DNA from 2 places in the Corynebacterium halotolerans YIM 70093 genome. Region 2 is predicted to be linked to the other one. Evidence: riboswitches for the same ligand, from Rfam matches in the RefSeq annotation. Region 2 holds a riboswitch; the other holds the start of a gene.
The links. Region 2 has a riboswitch for thiamine pyrophosphate ahead of A605_RS07280 (bifunctional hydroxymethylpyrimidine kinase/phosphomethylpyrimidine kinase). Riboswitches for the same ligand answer to the same signal wherever they lie in the genome.

Region 1 (4,121 bases), 400 kb from region 2:
CGATGGCGTGCAGCCGCGACTCCCGCGCCCACGTACGCCGTCCCGCCCGGCCGAATCCGCGGGCCTCCATGGCGGTGGCGAGCTTCGAGCCACGCCGCAGGGCGAGCACCAGCAGCCCGAAGGCCAGCGTGAGCCAGTAGCGGATACGCCCCTGATCGGCGATGCCGCGCGCCCGACGTGCCCGGCGCATGGAGGCCAGGTCGTCGCGGAACAGGGAGACCAGCCGCACGGCGGCGACCGCGCCGATGACGAAGCGCTCGGGCAGCCGGAGCACCTGGGCCAGGCCGTCGCCCAGGTCCGTGGGGTCGATGTCCGCGGTGAGCACCATCACCGGCAGGCCGATGGCGAGCACGCGGACGAAGATGGCAGTGGCCAGGGACAGGGAGTTGTCGGTGACGTGGATGAACAGCAGCTCGAAGTGGGTCTGCCCCTCGGGTCGCCCGTAGAGGGCCATGGGGATCGCCGCCAGGGGTGCGGCGAGCAGCACCGGCCAGCCGCGGCGCAGCAGTCGGGCCCAGCCGACCCCGCACAGGGGCGCGACCAGCAGGGTGAAGGCCAGGGCGACGGTCGCGGAGACCAGGTCGACCGACAGCAGCAGTGGGGTGGTCAGCAGAATCAGCGCCAGGATCCGGGTGACGGGGTTGACGCCGGCGATCAGGTTCACCGGATCTGCACCTCCTGGTCGCCGAGGGCGGCGATGAACGTCTCGTCGTGGGTGATCGAGGCGACCGTGGTGCCGGCGGCGGTCAGCTCGCGCAGCAGGCCGACGAGCTCCGCGAAGGTCTGGTCGTCCTGGCCGAAGGTCGGTTCGTCGAGGATGAGCAGCTGCGGGGCGGAGACCAGCGCGGTGGCCACCGACAGGCGGCGTTTCTCCCCGCCCGAGAGAGTGAAGGGGTTGGCGCCCGCCAGGTGCCGCAGGCGCAGCCGGTCCAGCAGGTGGTCGATGCGGTCCCGATCTCCCCCGCCGACCGCCATCTCCGCGGCGACGGTGCGGGCGACGAACTGGTGCTCGGGGTCCTGGAAGACGAAGCCGATGCGGTCGGCCAGGTCGGCCGAGGACCAGGTGTGGGCGGGACCCGACAGGCCGCGGCACAGGTGCTCGGAGTAACCGAGGACGCCACCCCGGGGCTCGAGCAGACCCGCCAGGGTCAGCGCGAGGGTGGACTTGCCGGAGCCGTTGGGTCCGGTGATCACGGTGGAGGTGCCCTCCGGCAGCGTGAGCGTGCGGGGTGGACCCCACTCGGTGAGCAGCTCGCGGGCGTCGAGAAGCGCGGGAGTGCCGGCCGGAACGCCGACCGCCGGCGGCAGCGCGGGCGGGGTGGGCAGCTCATCGGCGCCGATGTCCGCCAGGCCGTCGGCGGTCAGGTGCAGCAGCCGGTCGACGACCGGCACCCAGTGGTGGGCGCGGTGTTCGGCGATGATCAGCGTCGCTCCGGTCTCGGTGACGGCCTGGTCGACGGCCTCGACGACCTCCCGGCGGCCGGCGGGATCGAGGTTCGCGGTCGGCTCGTCGAGCAGGATGATGTCCGCCCCCATGGCCAGCACCCCGGCCAGGGCCAGGCGCTGCTTCTGCCCGCCGGACAGCTGCCGCGTCGGGTGATCCAGCGGCAGGTCGAGGCCGACCATGGCCAGGGCGGCCGGTACGCGCCGCCAGATCTCCTCGCGCGGGAGGCCGAGGTTCTCGCAGCCGAAGGCGACGTCGTCCCCGATGCCGGAGGCGATGACCTGGGAATCGGGATCCTGGAGGACCATGCCGGCGGTGCCGGTCGCCTCGATCGAACCGCGGGCCTCGCCGTCCTCCTCGTCGCCGAGCAGGCCGGCGACCGCCGCCAGCAGGGTGGACTTGCCCGCCCCGGAGTCGCCGGTGAGCAGGATCCGCTCGCCTGGGGCGACGTCGAGATCCACCCCGGAGAGCGCGAACGTCTTCCGAGAGGCGTGGCGCCAGGAGAAGGCGTGCGCCCGGATCCGGCCGGGCACGGCGCCCGTCATGCCGTGCGGCCGGCGGCGAAACGGTCGAGCGCCCCGGTCCGTGCCAGCGCCTTGACCAGCCAGTGGCCCAGCAGCCCGGCGAGGACGGCTCCGGAGACGAGCAGGCAGGTCAGGTAGATGGAGTTGAAGGTCAGCGACTTGGCGATGTTCGCCGAGGTGAACAGCTCGAGGACGAAGGCGCCGAGGCCGGCGGCGGCACCGGCGGCCATGGCCACGCCCACACCGAAGCGCCGGTAGCCGAAGACGGCGAAGACCAGCTCGGCGCCCACGCCCTGGGCCAGGCCCGAGTAGAGGGTCTCAATCCCCCAGTGGTTGCCCAGGGCGGCGGAGACCAGTGCGGCGATGACCTCGACGAAGACCGCGGCCCCGGGCTTGCGGATGACCAGCCCGCCGATCACGCCACCCAGCAGCCAGACGCCGGCGACCAGGCCGCCGAAGCCCGGGGTCAGGGCGTCGAGGGCGGTGAAGCCGGCGAAGCCGATACCGTTCCACACCCAGAAGATCAGTCCGCAGGCCACGCCGAGGACGGCGGCGATGATGATGTCGATCACCCGCCACGAGGGGCGCTTCCGGCGCCGGTCCGTCGGGCCGGCGGAGGGCAGGGTCGGGCCTGTGCTCATGTTTTCTCCCTAGCGTCGGTACTAACCGAATCAGGTTCGACGGTTCGCCGTGACGGCGTCTCAGCCCGGAATTTCACCGGGCACCCGTGGTGGTGTCGTTGCGCGACTACTCTAGCCCTCGAGATCGGCGGCGGTCCAACGGGTCCCCTCGTCCCCGCCGCGGCGTCGCCAGGCGACCTCGAGCCCGTCGCGGGTGCCGAAGCGCACGAGGTGCACGCCGACGACCCGCTCGAGCCGGTCGAGGGCGTCCTCGTCGCACTCCAGGTGGAGCAGCAGCACCCGGTCCCCGACGACCATGTCCACCTCGCCGATGGCCTCCCCGGCGAAGGTCAGGTGCCCGCGGCCGGACTCGGCGTCCCAACTGGTCTGCAGCTTGGTGGAGAAGTGGGAGGCCAGTTGCTTGCCGTAGCGTCCCGGCCGGTCGGTCTTCACGCGGGCGGTCGAGGAAGCGGTCATGACTGGCTAATCTACCCCAGCGCGCGCAGCAATCCCGAATGCAGGGGCGTATCGACGCCGTGGGCCGCCCCGATCCGGCACACCGCGCCGACCTGCGCGTCCAGCTCGCCGGGATCCCCCGCGGCCAGGTCGCGCTGCATGGAACTGGTGGCCTCGGCGGGCATCCGGTCGGCGAAGGCCATGGTGCGGGCGACCGCGTGGTCGGCCAGCGGCACACCGTCGGCCCGGGCGACGGCGTGGACCTCCCGCATCAGGGCCTCCAGACGGGTGCGTTCGACGGTGCGCAGGTGGCCCAGCGGCCGGCCCGTCCACGCTCCGAGGCCCCCGAAGCAGGTGACGAACATGGCTTTCTCCCAGACCTCGGCCCAGATGTCGGGGTGCACCGTGGCCTCGATGCCGGCCTCGTTGAGGGCGGCGGCCAGCTCGTCGACGGTGGCGTCCGCGCGCCCGTCGAAGGTGCCGAAGGTGTAGGAGATCGGCCCGCCGTGGAACTCGACCCGGCCGGGCCCGGTGTGGTGGAAGAACCCGCGGACCACGCCCGGCAGGGTGCGCCCGCGGCCGACGACCTCGGCGACCCGGGTGGGCACCTCCACCGCGTTCTGGGTGACGGCCACCAGGGCGTGCCCGGGCGCCCCGGACAGCAGCTCCCCCACGTTCGTCCCGCCGGTGGCCTTGACCGTGAGGAAGACGACGTCGCAGTCCCCCACCTCCGCGAGCGAGCCCACCGCGGTGACTTTCAGCGGTGGCTCGTCGTTGAGCCGGAGCCCCTCGGTGATCAGGGCGTCCAGGGTGGCGCCGCGGGCGACGAAGACGACGTCGTGCCCCGCGGCGGCCAGTCGGCCGCCGAACCAGCCGCCGACGGCGCCGGCACCGATGAATGCGATCCTCATGGCGTCCAGTTTAGAACCGGTGCTCCGGCACGCGGGCCATGATCTGGCTAATCTGGCGGTCACCGATGCACGTTCAACCGAATCCGAAAGGTGGCCCCGATGGCCGGTGGACTGGTAGCACTGCTCGATGATGTGGCGTTGATTGCGCGAACCGCGGCCTCCAGCG
Region 2 (4,121 bases):
AATCAGTGGGGGAGGACATACTGCGGGGCGGCTCCGGGGCGCGGCGCCAGCGCGAGACATACGCGCTCCGCCACGACCTGCGCGATGTCGTGTCCTTCGCCCTGGAGACGACCCACCGCGACGGGCCTGCCGGGAGTACCCGACGTGAGTAGCGTGCAGGGGTCAGGCCGGGGAGGACCCCTGCATTCCGAACCGGAAATTCCTCTTCAAGAAGCCGGCGTACCCCGGATCCTCCAGGCTGTAGGGCAGCTCAGCGGGAACGAGAGGAGCAACAGCCTCACACCGGCTCCCAAAGAACTTCTTCCTGCATCCTGTCGCCACGCCTTCCCCAGTGTTTCCCTGATACTACCGGGGGAAGGGCGAGCGAGGCCTTTCCGAGAGCGTCACACGTAGCTAGTGACGATATCTTGCACGGCAGGTTCAGAGGCCATTCCGACCGTCATCTGAAGCTACGAAACAGTCACCAAACGAAGCTGCAAGCCACACACCCGCCCGCAGAATCGACCCGGCGAAACCGGGCTAAACCGCCCATGCCACTACCAGGCCCGGTCCGCCTGGGCGAAGAACTCCCGCTCATGCACACACGCACTCAGATACGCCTCCGCGGCCTGCACCCGCTCCACCACAGTCGCCCCGACCAGCCCCTGTTCCACCCGGGCGATGGCGCGCCGGGTTCCGTCGAGGAACTCCTGGCTGCTGTACATGTCGAGCCAGGCCCGGTAGGGGTGCCCGGCGTGATTGTGCGCGGCCAGTTCCAGGCCGATCTCGGCGTAGAGCCAGTAGCAGGGAAGCACCGTCGCGGTGCCAACCACGTAGGGGTTGATGTGGCAGGAGGCGACGAGGAAGTCGGTGTAGGCCAGCGTCACGGGGGAGGTGCCGGTCTCCGGCAGATCGCGGTGCGCCAGCCAGCTGTTGTGCAGCTCCTTCTCCGCGACGATGCAGTCGGTGGCGCCGCGGGCCCAGTCGACCTGGGCCTCGGCGTCGGGTGCGATCGTCGACAGGTGCGCCTGGGCGCGTGAGTACCGGTTGAGGTACGCCGCATCCTGCGCGAGGTAGAAGTTGAAGTCCTCCTCCGGCAGGGTGCCGTCGCGCAGACCCCGGATGAACGGCAGGTCCATGATCTCGGCCCACAGGCCGCCGGTGGCCTCCCAGAGCGCGGCCGTGTACGGGCCGGCAGGGGCAATCCGCGCCCTGGGGGAGGGAGTGGGGGACGGTGCGACCAGCTGTCCGGGACCGGAGCCGTCGAGTGCGGGCCGGGCCAGGTGCTCCCAGGCCCGGGTGGAGGCCGCGGCGGCCAGGCGGCGGTCCCGGTGGAAGTGGTCCACAGGGCCGGTTCCGGTGCCCACGTTGAGTTCCGCGGCGTGACGGATGGCCTCGTGCAGCCAGCGGGTGGACCAGGCCAGGGCCTTGTCCACCGGTTCGCCGGCGGCCAGGCGGGTGGCCAGCGCCGAGGACAGGGAACATCCGGTGCCATGGGTGTGGGGGGTGTCCACCCGTGGGCTGGCCACGTGGTGGATGGTGCCGTCCGGGGTGACCACCGCGTTGTCGGCCTGCGGCCCGGTCAGGTGCCCGCCCTTGACGATCACCGTGGTGGAATGCGTCGCGGCGAAGCCGGCCGCCTGTCGGAGAGCCTCGTCGAGGTCGGTGGCCATGGGCTGGCCGACCAGCACGCCGAGCTCGCGGAGGTTCGGGGTGACCACGTCGGCCCGGGTCGCCAGGTCGCGGACGGCGATTTCGGCGTCCTCGGCCAGCAGCCGGTCACCGCTGGTGGCGATCATCACCGGGTCGAGCACCACGACCGGCACCGGGTGCTCCTCCAGCCAGCGGGAGATGAGGGCAACGGTGCGTGCGTCGCCGAGCATGCCGATCTTGACGGCGTCGACGGTCACATCGTCGAAGACGGACTCCAGCTGCTCGGTCAGGAACTGAAGCGGCGGGGTGTGCACGGAACGCACGCCGTGGGTGTTCTGGGCGACGAGCGAGGTGACCACGCTCATCCCGAATCCGCCGGCCGCGCCGATGGACTTCAGGTCGGCCTGGATTCCGGCGCCGCCGGTGGGGTCGGTGCCGGCGATGGACAGCACCCGGGGGACGGCCACCCCGGGAAACTCCGTGTGGGCCGGGCGGGCATCGAGTACGGGCAGGCGTGAGGAAGCCAAGACAATCCCTTCGCTAGTACGAGCTAGAGCAGGTTCAGTGGGTCTGATCTCAGCGCGCCGGCGGCGCGCACCCCAATGTCGTTGGCTCGACCGTAGCAGAAGGCGATTGCGCGGGGTGGGGGGGATGGGGGAGGAGGACCGGACAAGGCTCAAACAGTGCTTGAGGCACAAGATCAACTGAAGTGATCTTGTGCCTCAATGGTGGAACGGCGGATCGGCCGAAGCGGTCGTCCTGTTTCTCCCGGCTCCGGCGAAAAGACCGGGGCCAGTGCGGGGAGTCGAGAAATTAGAAGAGGGAACCGGCGCTCGACAGGTTGCTCGAGAGGCTGGACAGCCCGGAGGAGGGGGCCTCGGTGTCGTCGTCACCGTTATCGTCGCCGCCCTCCACGGGGCTGACGGTGAAGGTGAGGGTTTCGGTGTACTCGTGGCCGTGGACGTCGGTGGCGGTCACCTCGGCGGTGTGCTCACCGGCCCCGAGATCGGCCGGCAGCGGCAGGCGCCAGATGTGTGCCGCCCGGTCGGCCACGCTGCCCCCGTGGACCAGCTGCTGCTGGACCGCCGCCGGGTCGGACCACTCGGCGCCCACGTTCGGCACCTCGCCGTCCATCTGCTGGGTGCGCTCGGCGGCGACTGCCTCGCCGCCGTCGATGGAGACCTCGACGGTGGAGCCGGTGGAGCCCATCCAGAAGTTGGTGGTCAGCCAGGTCTCGGCCACCTCGTCCTCCGGGACGACCAGCGGATCGGCGAACTCCTCGGCCTCACCGGCGTTGTCGATGTTGTCCTCGTACCAGTCCCGGTAGGCCGGGGTGTTCAGGGACAGGGCCATCTGGGTGGACTGATCCTCGCCACGGACGGTGTAGAACTCGGAGACCTCGGAACCGTCGATGTCAAGGGTCAGCACGCCGGGCAGGGAGCCGTCGCGGCCCACGGCCTGGGGGTATCCGTTCTCGGTCGTCTCTCCGCTGTACCAGTCCCCCGAGATGGCGCCGGCCACGATGTGGGTGAACGGCAGCTCCTCGACGCCGTACAGCTCGTTCCAGCCCTCGAGGCTGTCTCCCTCGCGCATGTTCGCCAGCGCATGCGTGTGACCGCTGACGGCGATCGCCTCACGGTCGCCGATGATCTCGTAGATCTCCTGGACCTGATCGATCTGGTGCACGTCCGAGCCCTGGTCCGCGAAGGACATCAGCGGGACGTGGGTGGCGAGGACGATCAGCTTGTCCTCGGGGGTGTGGGCGATGTCCTGACGCAGCCACTCGAGCTGTTCATCGTCGATGGCCCCGTTGTAGCCGTCTCCGTCCTCCAGCGGGTACTGCACCGACTCCAGCGCGACCACGTGGGCGTTACCGACATCGAAGGAGTAGTACTCCGGGCCGAAGTGGGAACGGTAGGTGTCGAACTTGTGGTCCTCATCGGAGGCGTCGAAGTCCAGGTCGTGATTGCCGGGCAGGAAGCGGGCCGGACCGTTGAGCATGCCGGTCAGCTCCTTGACGTCCGGGTACAGGGACAGATCATCGCCCACGACGTCGCCGATGAACAGGGCGCCGCAGTTGGCGTAGTCATCGCGGGCGGCCAGGTCGGCGAAGGCGCCGTTGCGGGCGTACTCGACCTCTTCTGCGGTGTAGGTCTGGATGTCCCCGCCGATCACGCAGTTCTGCTCGGGCGAGGCCGTCCCCTCCGACGGGGAGAGCGGGAAGTTCACCGCGTCGGGCAGCGGCCCGGTGGGTTCGATGCCGCTGTAGCGCAGGTCGGGGGACCCTTCGGGGACGTGGTTGTAGAAGAACTGGGCGACGTTGTTCTCGTCCACCGGGACCTGGTACCCGGCCGGCTGGGTGATGAACACGGTCGTGTTGTCGTCGACCTGCAACTCGTAGCGGCCCTCGGCGTCCGTGGTGACGATGGTGCGGCCGTTCGAGACCGAGACCCCCGGGATGCCGGGCTCGCCCTCGTCCCGCTGGGAGT

Region 1: another riboswitch for thiamine pyrophosphate. It lies ahead of A605_RS05485 (ECF transporter S component); the one in region 2 lies ahead of A605_RS07280 (bifunctional hydroxymethylpyrimidine kinase/phosphomethylpyrimidine kinase).

Annotation. Positions count from the first base shown of each region.
Region 1 covers NC_020302.1:1,157,923-1,162,043, reverse strand. Annotated here, with positions in the region: gene A605_RS05495 (energy-coupling factor transporter transmembrane component T family protein) at 1-664, opposite strand, end outside; gene A605_RS05490 (ABC transporter ATP-binding protein) at 661-1,989, opposite strand; gene A605_RS05485 (ECF transporter S component) at 1,986-2,609, opposite strand; TPP riboswitch at 2,599-2,707, opposite strand; gene A605_RS05480 (DUF2218 domain-containing protein) at 2,721-3,065, opposite strand; gene A605_RS05475 (2-dehydropantoate 2-reductase) at 3,077-3,955, opposite strand; gene A605_RS05470 (DUF808 domain-containing protein) at 4,055-4,121, shown strand, end outside.
Region 2 covers NC_020302.1:1,561,615-1,565,735, forward strand. Annotated here, with positions in the region: gene A605_RS07275 (carboxylate-amine ligase) at 1-152, shown strand, start outside; gene A605_RS07280 (bifunctional hydroxymethylpyrimidine kinase/phosphomethylpyrimidine kinase) at 537-2,159, opposite strand; TPP riboswitch at 2,148-2,244, opposite strand; gene A605_RS07285 (calcineurin-like phosphoesterase C-terminal domain-containing protein) at 2,446-4,121, opposite strand, start outside.